2 regions of the Vreelandella piezotolerans genome follow, and region 1 is predicted to be linked to the other one. Evidence: predicted binding sites of a transcription regulator. Region 1 holds the regulator's gene; the other holds the start of a gene.

Region 1 (5,025 bases):
CGCCTCTCGCGACGCTGGTGGCCCAGCCTTACCTACGGCGGGTTGATCATGCTGGTTACCTGGATTCCCCTTGCCAACCTGTTTTTGATACCCGGCGCCGTCGCAGGAGCAGTGCTCATGTGGGACGGGCATTATCGCGGCACACAGGATGTAGTGAATCCTTGACGTCGCGTCAGTGGGAGGCATAGACACAAAAAACCCCGCCTAGGCGGGGTTTTAGGGATATAGCGCTGAGCTTACCAACGGATACCGTCACCTTCGTCGCGGTTCAGCTCATTGGCGTCATAGCCCGTTTTGCGGGTGGCTGTATCGGTTGAGTCGTTGGCGCTGCTAGACGTAGAGTAATCCAGCGTGTCACCTTCGTCATGGATCAGGTCACTAGTAGAGTACTGGGCCGGACCTGACGTATTGTGCGAACTTGGCTCGATAATATCGTGACCTGCAGAACGGTCTTTATTCAATTCAATGGACGTGTGGGCAAAGGCCATTGGACTTGCAACCAAACCGAATGCAACGCTTAGAACAGCCGTCTTTTTCGCTAACTCGTTAAATAACATCGCTACGTACTCCTTTAACGTGGAGCCAGTCGGCGTAGGCCAGAACCAGAACACATGAGCGCCTACGACTAATGGCTAACTTAACACCTAGTTAGTGCACACAAGATGCCAAATTACATAGAAAATAAAAAATTATTTTATAAACATGTATTTATACAAATTAAATTGCGCGCAATATAATGCAGCAACGTCAAAAATACCTCAAATATATTGTGCAATAATGACACATGCGCCGTGTACGTGGCGCAGAATGACTCACCTTAAGAAAGATTCCGCAGACTTTCATGCAGGCTCGTTCTAAAGAAAACCTTACATACCCTCTGCATATGCCGCAGGCACAAAAAATTAGACCCCGCAGGGCGGGGTCTTAGTCACTCTTACTTGTCAACGATACTGACGTCTGGCTTCCTATCCTTTTGCGGGGTGCCAACCTTGGTATATCCCCTGACCAGCGTATTGATCGTTATCTGATTCTTTCCATGAATCTTTGAGCATCCTTGCTATAGGACATCCTTGCCCCTTAAATGCTCACTCCTAAGCGTAAGAGTTTTTAACAGCTTTGCAAATAAATGTTACAACTTACATGCCGCTATTTTCTTCCGGAAGCTCTTCGGTGCTGTCGTATGTCGCATCCGAGTCATCGCTCATGGAATTCGGCTCCATATCGCTGGCGTTATCGCCTTCGTCATGGGTTAAATCTTGGTTGCCATGATCAGATGTCATTCCAGTATTGCTGGATTGAGATTCTACCGGCTGCTCATCTGGAGAAATATTGTCGGCCGGGTCAGCAGGCTCTTGGGCAAAAGCCAATGGGCTTGCTACCAAACCAAACGTTACACCTAAAATACCAGCTTTCTTGAGTAGTTCCTTGGACATCATATTCCGCCTCCTCGATCGCTGTGAAATACCGCTTTAGTAAGGAAGAGCGACTTCATGTCTTACCAGTTCCTGCGGTAATCTTCCTTACCAGAATTTTTGCATCCGACATGCCAAAATTTCAAAAAAATAGAAAAATACATATAAATACAATAGTTTATAAAAAAATAAAGCCATGCCAAAATAGCTTCAGCCGCGATTTCATAGCGAGTTAATTGGCTACATATGGCACATGCGCGGTGTTTGACCATGCTTACATGCCAATATGACACACTTGTACATAGATTATGCAAATCGACGAATGAGGAAGGATTGAGTGTACGAGGTGAGGCCGGTGAAACAAGTGGCCGAGCGGCGTTTTTAATCGTTGACCACCCGAGTGGCCGGGAATACGCAACGGAACAGTGCCCCTTCACCGGGCAACGACTCCACTTGGAGCTGCGCATCGTGGCGCAGGAGAACGTGTTTTACAATGGCCAGGCCCAGCCCAGTGCCACCGGTGGCGGTGCTGCGGCCCTTATCGACGCGGTAGAAGCGTTCGGTGAGACGCGGGATATGGACCGGATCGATCCCTTCACCGTCGTCGTCCACTTCGATGCAGGCACTGCCATTGGGCAGAGCCGCCCAGCGGAGCGTGATTTGACTTCCCTCCGGCGTATAGCGCACTGCGTTGAATGCCAAGTTGGAGATCGCACTGCGCAGCTCCTGCTCACTGCCGATTAGGCGCGCTTCGCAATCGAGTACGATCTGCACGCTGTGTTGCTGGTGAGACAGCGCCAGCGCATCGCGGCGAATACTCTCCAGCATCGGCCCGACGGCAAGCGGCTGGTGATCTTCTCCCCCTCGATCGATTTCGAGCCTAGAGAGCAGTAGCAGGTCGTTGACCAAGTTCTGCATGCGCTTGGTCTGCTCCTCCATTTGACCGATGCCTTTGCCCAAACGGGGCGGCAGCAGCTCTTTCAAATCGCCATAGGTTTCCAAGTAACCCGACAGCACGGTCAGCGGTGTGCGCAGCTCGTGAGACACGTTGGCTACGAAGTCACGGCGCATCTGTTCGAGGCGATGCAAGCGCGTAATGTCCCGGGCCATGACCAAGCGCTCGTCATCACCATAGAGCGTGATTTGATACTGCAGAATACGCCGCTCATCGATGGGTGAGGTGAGTGTTAGCGGCTCGCCATACTCCCGGGCATTGAAGTAGCTAATGAAGCGTGGGTCGCGCAGCAAGTTGGTAATATGCTGCCCGCGGTCATGGGCGGTTTGCAGGCCCAACATCTCGGTAGCCGCGCTGTTCCACCACTCTAAATCACCATGCCGATCCAGCATCACGACGCTATCACGCATCGCCTCCGAGGATTCCTGAATACGCGCAAGGGTCGCCCGCAGGCGGCTTTGCGTGATGCGTTGGCTCTTTTGATAGCGGTAGAGACGATCGAAAAGCTCACCCCAAAGCCCCGTTGCCGCGGGCGGCTCATCGTGAGGGTGAAGCGTCAGCCATTGGAACAGCGCCTTTAATTGGCGCAAGTGATAAATCAAACAGAATAAGAGGCCAGCGGCGAGCCCCACACCGGGATACCCCACCAGCCACCCCAGGCACATGCCCAATAGCGCCAGCCAGGTAATGCGCCACCATTCACGGCTCCACAGGCGCACGACTACACCCGAGCAGAGAAACGATACCCAGTGCCCCGCACTGTTTGAATCAAATTCTGGTGCGCCTCCCCTAGCGCCTTACGCAACCGGCGAATGTGCACGTCCACCGTGCGCTCCTCTACGTACACGTTGCCGCCCCACACCTGATCGAGAAGCTGGCTACGGGTATAGGCACGCTCTTGGTGGGTCATGAAAAACTGCAGTAATCGATACTCGGTAGGGCCCATCTCTAGCGCCTTGCCATGCGCGCTAACACGATGGCTCACCGGGTCTAACAGCAGCCCATTGATTTCGATGGGATCTTCCACGCCGCGCGGGGTCGCCCGACGCAGAACGGCTTTCAGGCGCGCTACCAGCTCACGGGGCGAAAACGGCTTGGTGATGTAATCGTCGGCGCCCGCTTCCAGACCTTGGATCTTATTATCCTCTTCGCCCTTGGCGGTCAGCATGATGATCGGCAGTTCCGCAGTAGCCTCTTCGCGCTTGAGACGGCGTGCCAATTCGATGCCGCTGGTGCCAGGCATCATCCAGTCCAGCAGCAGCAGGTCGGGCTGATGATCTACGACCATCGCGTGGGCATCCTGGGCGTTATCCGCTTCAAGCACGCGATAGTCAGCCATTTCCAGCGCCACAGCGATCATCTCGCGAATGGGCGCCTCATCATCGACGATCAGTACGGTCTTGGCGGTCATTCCAGGGCCTCACGGTGTGCTAAGAAAGCTCATGTATGCGAAAACGGTTCAATGACATGTCTGTGACGATAACACCATGACTTAATGACAATTCTATGACACCCAGCAATATTAGCCAGCCACGGGCCACTCGCTTAGAGCAATGCCGGTAAAGACCAAGAGCCCCGACCAGTGATTATTCAAAAACGCTTGGAAACAGCGATCACGCTCCCGGTGAACGATCAAACGCTGTTGATGGGCAAAGGTTACCGCCATTCCGACCACACCGAGCCAGAAGAAACCGCCCAGGCTCGCCATCAGCCCCACCCAAATCAACAACGCTAGGGTGGCAAGCTGCAGCAAGCCAATGATGAGACGGTCGGCACTGCCAAACAGCACCGCCGTGGATTTGATGCCGATCTTCAGGTCGTCATCGCGATCGACCATGGCGTACTGGGTATCGTAGGCCACTGTCCATAGCACGTTAGCGCTGAACAGTAGCCACGCCACGAGTGGCACCTCGCCGAGCACGGCGCCAAACGCCATCGGAATCGCCCAGGAGAACGCCGCCCCCAGGACCACTTGGGGAAAGTGGGTATAGCGCTTCATGAAAGGATAAATGAACGCTAGCAGCACACCGCCGAAGGAGAGCAGCACGGTAAACCAATTGGTCAACAGGACCAACACGAAGGCCGCCGCCACCAGCGCCACGAACAGCAGCTGCGCCTCGGTTTCACTAATACGGCCGGTGGCCAGCGGCCGCTGCCGGGTGCGCTTTACATGGCCATCGAAGTGGCGGTCGGCGTAGTCGTTCACCACGCAGCCTGCCGCGCGCATTACGTACACCCCGGCAATGAAGATCAGCAGTACATCGCGGCCCGGCACCCCGTCCGAGGCGATCCACAGCGCCCATAGCGTTGGCCACATCAACAGCCAAGTACCTATCGGCCGGTCCAAGCGCATTAGCTGTAGGAAATCGGTCAGGCGGGCCCACCCGGTTGGGCGCAACAGAGAACGGTCCATGCTCATGCTTACCTCGTCGAAAAAGTCGCTGCGTTAGCCTAGCGCGACGGCAGGCTCAGTGCATCTGTCATGGTGGATAAAAAGTACTCCTGCACCAGCAACGACAGCCCGCCGTGCTCAAAGACGGAGCGCCGCCCCCAAAGGCTACTGGCCGACGATCCCAGCGTCAGCCGGTTGAATGGCGGCGCGGCCGACGTTACTTCCAGCGGCCCGCGCACCAAATCAGGCTTCTGGAATAGCCAGCT
Region 2 (5,025 bases), 470 kb from region 1:
ATGCTGCCTTGCGAGGGTTCTACTAGTCGGTTCACGCAGCGAATCAGAGTGCTCTTTCCTGCGCCAGATGGGCCAATCAGCGCCATGACCTGCCCTTTGGGCAGCGACAGCTGAATATCGGTCAGCGCGCGATCGCCAGTTGGGTAGCGTTTGCCAACGCCGGTGAGTGTCAACATGGGAAGTGCCTCAGTGTCTGATACTCAAGTGCTTATATGAATAAGGGCTTATGTCATTAGCTACATAGCGGCTCGGCCAGAAGGTCGCCCTCCTGGCCGAGAAAACGCACGGAATGACGGATCGATCAATCGCAGTCGTACGTCACGCCGTTGGCATCGGCGATGGTACGGATCACGGACCAGTTCTCTTGGTAGGTGATCGGAATGAACTGTGCTTCACCGGAGTTGGCAAACTCGGCTTCCAGCGGTGTCCCTTCCCAGTCGTAGCTAAAGAATGCATCCTGAATCTGCTCGGCAAGTTCAGGGTTCAGGTTGTGCGCCAGACCGTAGGCCGTCGTGGGGAAGGTTTCAGAGGTGTAGATGACGTTGTAATCATCTTCGCTCACCACGTCGCGCGACAGCATGCGTTTGGCGACGGAGTTGGCAATGGCGGCCGCGTCGTAATCTTTGTTCACGACGCCTAGGATGGAGTTGTCGTGAGAGCCCGAAAAGGCGGTTTCGAAGTCTTCATCCGCTTCCAGGCCGTACTCGGAGCGCAGCAGCGCGGAGGGGGCGCGGAAACCGGAGTTGGACGTTTCAGAGGTAAACGCCAGCTGACGACCGGCCAAGTCTTCCACCGTCTCGATGCCGCTATCGGGGTAGGTGATGATTTCCATCTCGTAGCCGAAGCTACCGTCTTCTGCCGCCATCATGGCAAAGGGGCGGAAGCCACCGCAGTTGACCGCCACCGGCACACCGCCCGTGTTGAAGCCCGCCACGTGCAAGCGTCCTGCGCGCAGGGCTTCCTGCTGGGCAGCGTTGGACTGCACGGGGAAGAACTGGACGTTTTTACCGGTAGCGTCGCTCAGATGGTCCAGAAAATCGGCCCATACATCGGCATAAACGGCGGGATCTTCCACCGGCGTATAAGCAAAGACCAGCGTATCGGGATCGACCCACTGCGACTCGTCGCTGGGCACGTCGGCGATCATGTCACCGTCGCTGTCCGTGTAGCGTGAAGAGAGGTCAGCCGAGGCAGACACCGCTGCCAGTGAAAAAGCGCCTACGACAGCGGCGCTCAACAGCGTACGAGAGAAAGAGAAAGAGTGCATGTGCATGGCATCACCTAAGCGAGTTATGAAGTGTTCATGCCATAGTGGCGGGCCAATATGACAGCAGCGGGACACTCCCGTGACGCTTGGATGACGACGACATGACGACCTACTGGACTTCTCCGGTGCAGCAGCCCCGTCGCTCGACGAACAGACTGTTGCCCACGATTTTTTTGGCCTGATGCTTTAGCTCTGATAGCTGCGCGGCGATATCCAGCGCTTTGCAGGGCGCTGGGTCCGTAATTGGCTTGACCGCAATCGAGACGCTGACAAAGGGAAAGAACGTCACGCCCCCTTGTCGGCTTTCAATGGAAATCCCCCCCTGCAGCCGATCACTCTCCTCGTAAAACCCGGGCGCCAGCACTTCGAAAGAGTGGAGAATTTGCTCGCAGACGTTTTGCCAGTGCTCTAACGGCAGCAGCATCATGAAATCGTCGCCACCGATATGCCCAATAAAGCCCCCCGCGCTCTCCACTTGAGCCTGGAGCAGCCGTGAGAGCGAAATGATCACGTGGTCACCGCGAGCATAGCCATAGGCATCGTTGAACGCTTTGAAGTTGTCCAGGTCGACGTATGCCGCCGCGAACCCACGCTCTTCGGATAAATACGCCGCCAGGGTTTCGTTGATCAAAATATTGCCGGGCAGCCCGGTAAGAGGGTTGGCATGGCGCGCTTGACGCACTTGAATCGCGGTAATCTCCCGCAGCAGATCGACGATATTGCCCATGCCCAGGTAGTGACCGTCACCGCCGACGATGACGAAATCTTCCTGTTCGATATCGCGGCTGTCGGTGAGCTGTTGACTCAGGGCCTCTAAAGAGAGCTCTGCGTCCGCGACGATCATTTTAGGGTCGGCGATATCTAACACGCGACGTTTAGCATACAGCGCGTGGCCGTACTGATTGGCAAACAGCGTCAAAAAAGCGTTGCGGCGGACCACTGCCACAGGGACCCTCTCTTCCACCACCGCCACGCAGCGCAGCTTAGGGTCTTCGCGAAAGCGTTCAGCCAGCGCGGGCACTAAACAACTTGCCGGGACGCTCTCGATGGGGCGCAAGATGGAGTGCGCCGTGCGTCCCGCCGGGCCTTTGAGCTGGGTGGTGGCGGGCAATAGCGTATTAAGCTGCATGGGTGGCTGAGGGCTCGGTCGAGCAAAATAGAACCCTTGCAGCAGTGCCAGCCCGCGATCGAGTTCCCATAGGCAGAGATGCTCGGCCGCCGTTTCGACCCCCTCGGCAATGAGCAGGCAATCGAGGCTGCGGGCGACATCCAAAATCGAGCGCAGAAACTCTCGCTTGGCGGGTTCCTGATCGATCCCAGAAATAAAATGACGGTCAAGCTTGACGAAATCGGGCCGTAGCTCCGACCAGTGGCGAAGACTCGAGTGACCAGCCCCCAAATCGTCCAATGCCACCTGAAACCCCATGTCGCGGTAGTGATCTACCGCTTGGCGCATCAGATCGTAGTCGTGAATCGGCACATGCTCGGTCAGCTCGATGACCACCCGCTCGGGTGGCAAGCCGCTCTCTTGGATAAAACTGAGCGTCAGCCCTTCACGAAAATCCCGCTCCACAATGGTCAGCGGCATGACATTGAGAAACAGCAGTCCCGGCAGGTCGAGCTCGGCAAAGCGGCGTATGGCAAGACGCCGGCAAAGCAGGTCCAGCTCGACCAGCAATCCCGCCTGGGTCGCCACATCGAATAACCGCAGCGGAGAGTGAAGCGGAGACGTTTTTGGCCCGCGAATCAGCGCTTCATAGCCGTAAATAGCCTGCTGATTGGCGTCCACGATCGGTTGGAACAGCACGTGCAGCTCTTCTGCCGCAATAATGTGATTTAGCCACTGCGCTTCTTGTGCGGTCATATGCCTGCTGCCCTATCAAACGTCGACTATCCCTATGATTCGTAACGCTCCATGAGGAAGGTACTAGGGCAGCAAGGGTGCGTCATTGTGATGACATTTGTATGACAACCAGCGGTTCTTTACGTGTCGGTAGGGATCGCCGGCGGTGGAAACACTGCCTCGCCACCGCTGGCATCGAGCTGGCGAATGTCCGTTGGCTTGCCCTGCTCATCCAGGCTCACCAAACCAATGCCACTGGCGTTCCACAGTCGCTCTCCGGCGCTGGCTTGGTCAGGGTCGCGGGGGTAGATGCTAAGCTTACGCCGCTTGGTGAACCAGTTCAGCGGCGACAGCGGTGCGTAGAGCCAGCGGTTCAAGCGGTCAAAGGTATTCAGCAGCTGCTTGGGAAAGGTATTTTTCACTCCGCTGGAGGTGATCTGCCATAGCTGGGGAGCGCGCTTCTGACGGCGCACGACGATGTCGTAGGCAAAGGAGTAGTGCACATCTCCCGAGAGAATCACGTAGTTACCGGGCGTTTTGGAGTGCCGCCAGATATGCAGCAGCACGTTAGCCGCGCCGCGGTGCGCCATCCAGTTCTCGGCATCGACCACCAACGGCTTGCCCGCCAGGGTAAAGAGCTTTTGAATGCCTTCGATCAGTTTGACGCCAAACATCGGCGCAGGCGAAACGATGACCGCGCTTTGGGTGCCCAGCAGCGCCTGCTGCATCTCCATCAGCGCTTCCCAATCCATCAAGCCAGACGGGCGGTTGGGGCTGCGCTCGCTGCGCCAGCGCCGCGTGCGGGTATCCAGTACGATGAGCGTGGGCGTGCCCGGCACCTGAAACTCCCAGCCCTGAAAGCGCAGCAACCGCTCGATAAACACGTCCTGGTGGTCAGGCTTCAGCGGGCCGACATCGTCGAACAGCGTGACCGCTTGGTGAAGCAACGGATTGAGTTTATCGGGCGCATTCCCCCACCCCTGGCAAAGCAAATACGCCACCAGCGCGTTACCAATAATGCGCTTGGAGAACGGATGCCCATAGGCGCAGCGCTCCCAGTCGGCGGTCAGGTTCCAGTCATCGGTGACATCATGATCATCGAAAATCATCAGGCTGGGCACGTGGGCCATTAACCGAGCGCACTGGGGCAGCCCCTCTACGAACGCTTCGATGATGGCCTGCTCTTCGCGATAAGCCGCGGCCTCTTTTTCGCCTAGCGCCGGTGGCTCATAGGCGATCACTTGCCACGGTGTCGGCGACCATACCAGGCAGTACATGGCGAGCATCTCGGCCAGGGTCATGAGATGATTCTGGGCGTTGGCCGATGTAAAGACAGGTTTTTTCACGCCCCCAAAAAAGCGCTCACGCAAGGCAGCATTACTGGTGACATCCGGCAGCAGTGCTTCTCGATGGTAGTAGCTCTCCGGGGCATTGTAGAGTGCCTGGCTATCCTCGACGGTCGCACCTTCCAGCCACTCATCGACCAACTCCAATCGGGCAATCAACGCATGTACGGCGCGCAGCATAGGGCCCGCCACGTCGTCGACGTACACCTGATCACCGGTCATCAGCAGCCATGCGGGCCACTCGGAGGGCGTCTCCTGACGCTCGGCCAGCCAGCTATCGGCCCTTACTAAGCCGTCGGCGCTGTCGTGGTGGGGTTTACGGCAAGAGCCGTGCATCAAGCGGTGGTGGCGAGAGGCCAACACAAAGCCCGGAGAGTCGTAGCCATCGTGGCATAGCCACGGCGCCCATTCCGGCAGAGGCCGCCACTGCCCTTCCTGGCTTTTCACCTGGAGATCGTAGGCGATACGGGTATCAGTGGGTAGCGCGACGGGCAGCCTTAGGTCAATCGCATGAATATAGGCATGCCGCCCAATCGCTACGCATTGATGGGCATTATCGAGTGCGTAGG

What was found. The regulator PhoB, encoded in region 1, activates phosphate uptake and scavenging genes when phosphate is short. The targets are predictions, from matches to a motif close to TGTCATANNNNTGTCANA.
Region 2: the regulator PhoB is predicted to act here: its motif matches at 1,324-1,341, upstream of phnD (phosphate/phosphite/phosphonate ABC transporter substrate-binding protein).

What each region holds. Positions count from the first base shown of each region.
Region 1 covers NZ_CP048602.1:3,792,655-3,797,679, forward strand. The annotation lists gene cysZ (sulfate transporter CysZ) at 1-165, shown strand, start outside; gene GYM47_RS17450 (hypothetical protein) at 237-557, opposite strand; gene GYM47_RS17455 (hypothetical protein) at 1,137-1,436, opposite strand; gene phoR (phosphate regulon sensor histidine kinase PhoR) at 1,794-3,086, opposite strand; gene phoB (phosphate regulon transcriptional regulator PhoB) at 3,089-3,778, opposite strand; gene ubiA (4-hydroxybenzoate octaprenyltransferase) at 3,890-4,780, opposite strand; gene GYM47_RS17475 (chorismate--pyruvate lyase family protein) at 4,819-5,025, opposite strand, start outside.
Region 2 covers NZ_CP048602.1:314,424-319,448, reverse strand. The annotation lists gene phnC (phosphonate ABC transporter ATP-binding protein) at 1-176, opposite strand, end outside; gene phnD (phosphate/phosphite/phosphonate ABC transporter substrate-binding protein) at 302-1,267, opposite strand; gene GYM47_RS01495 (bifunctional diguanylate cyclase/phosphodiesterase) at 1,377-3,131, opposite strand; gene GYM47_RS01490 (alkaline phosphatase D family protein) at 3,251-5,025, opposite strand, start outside.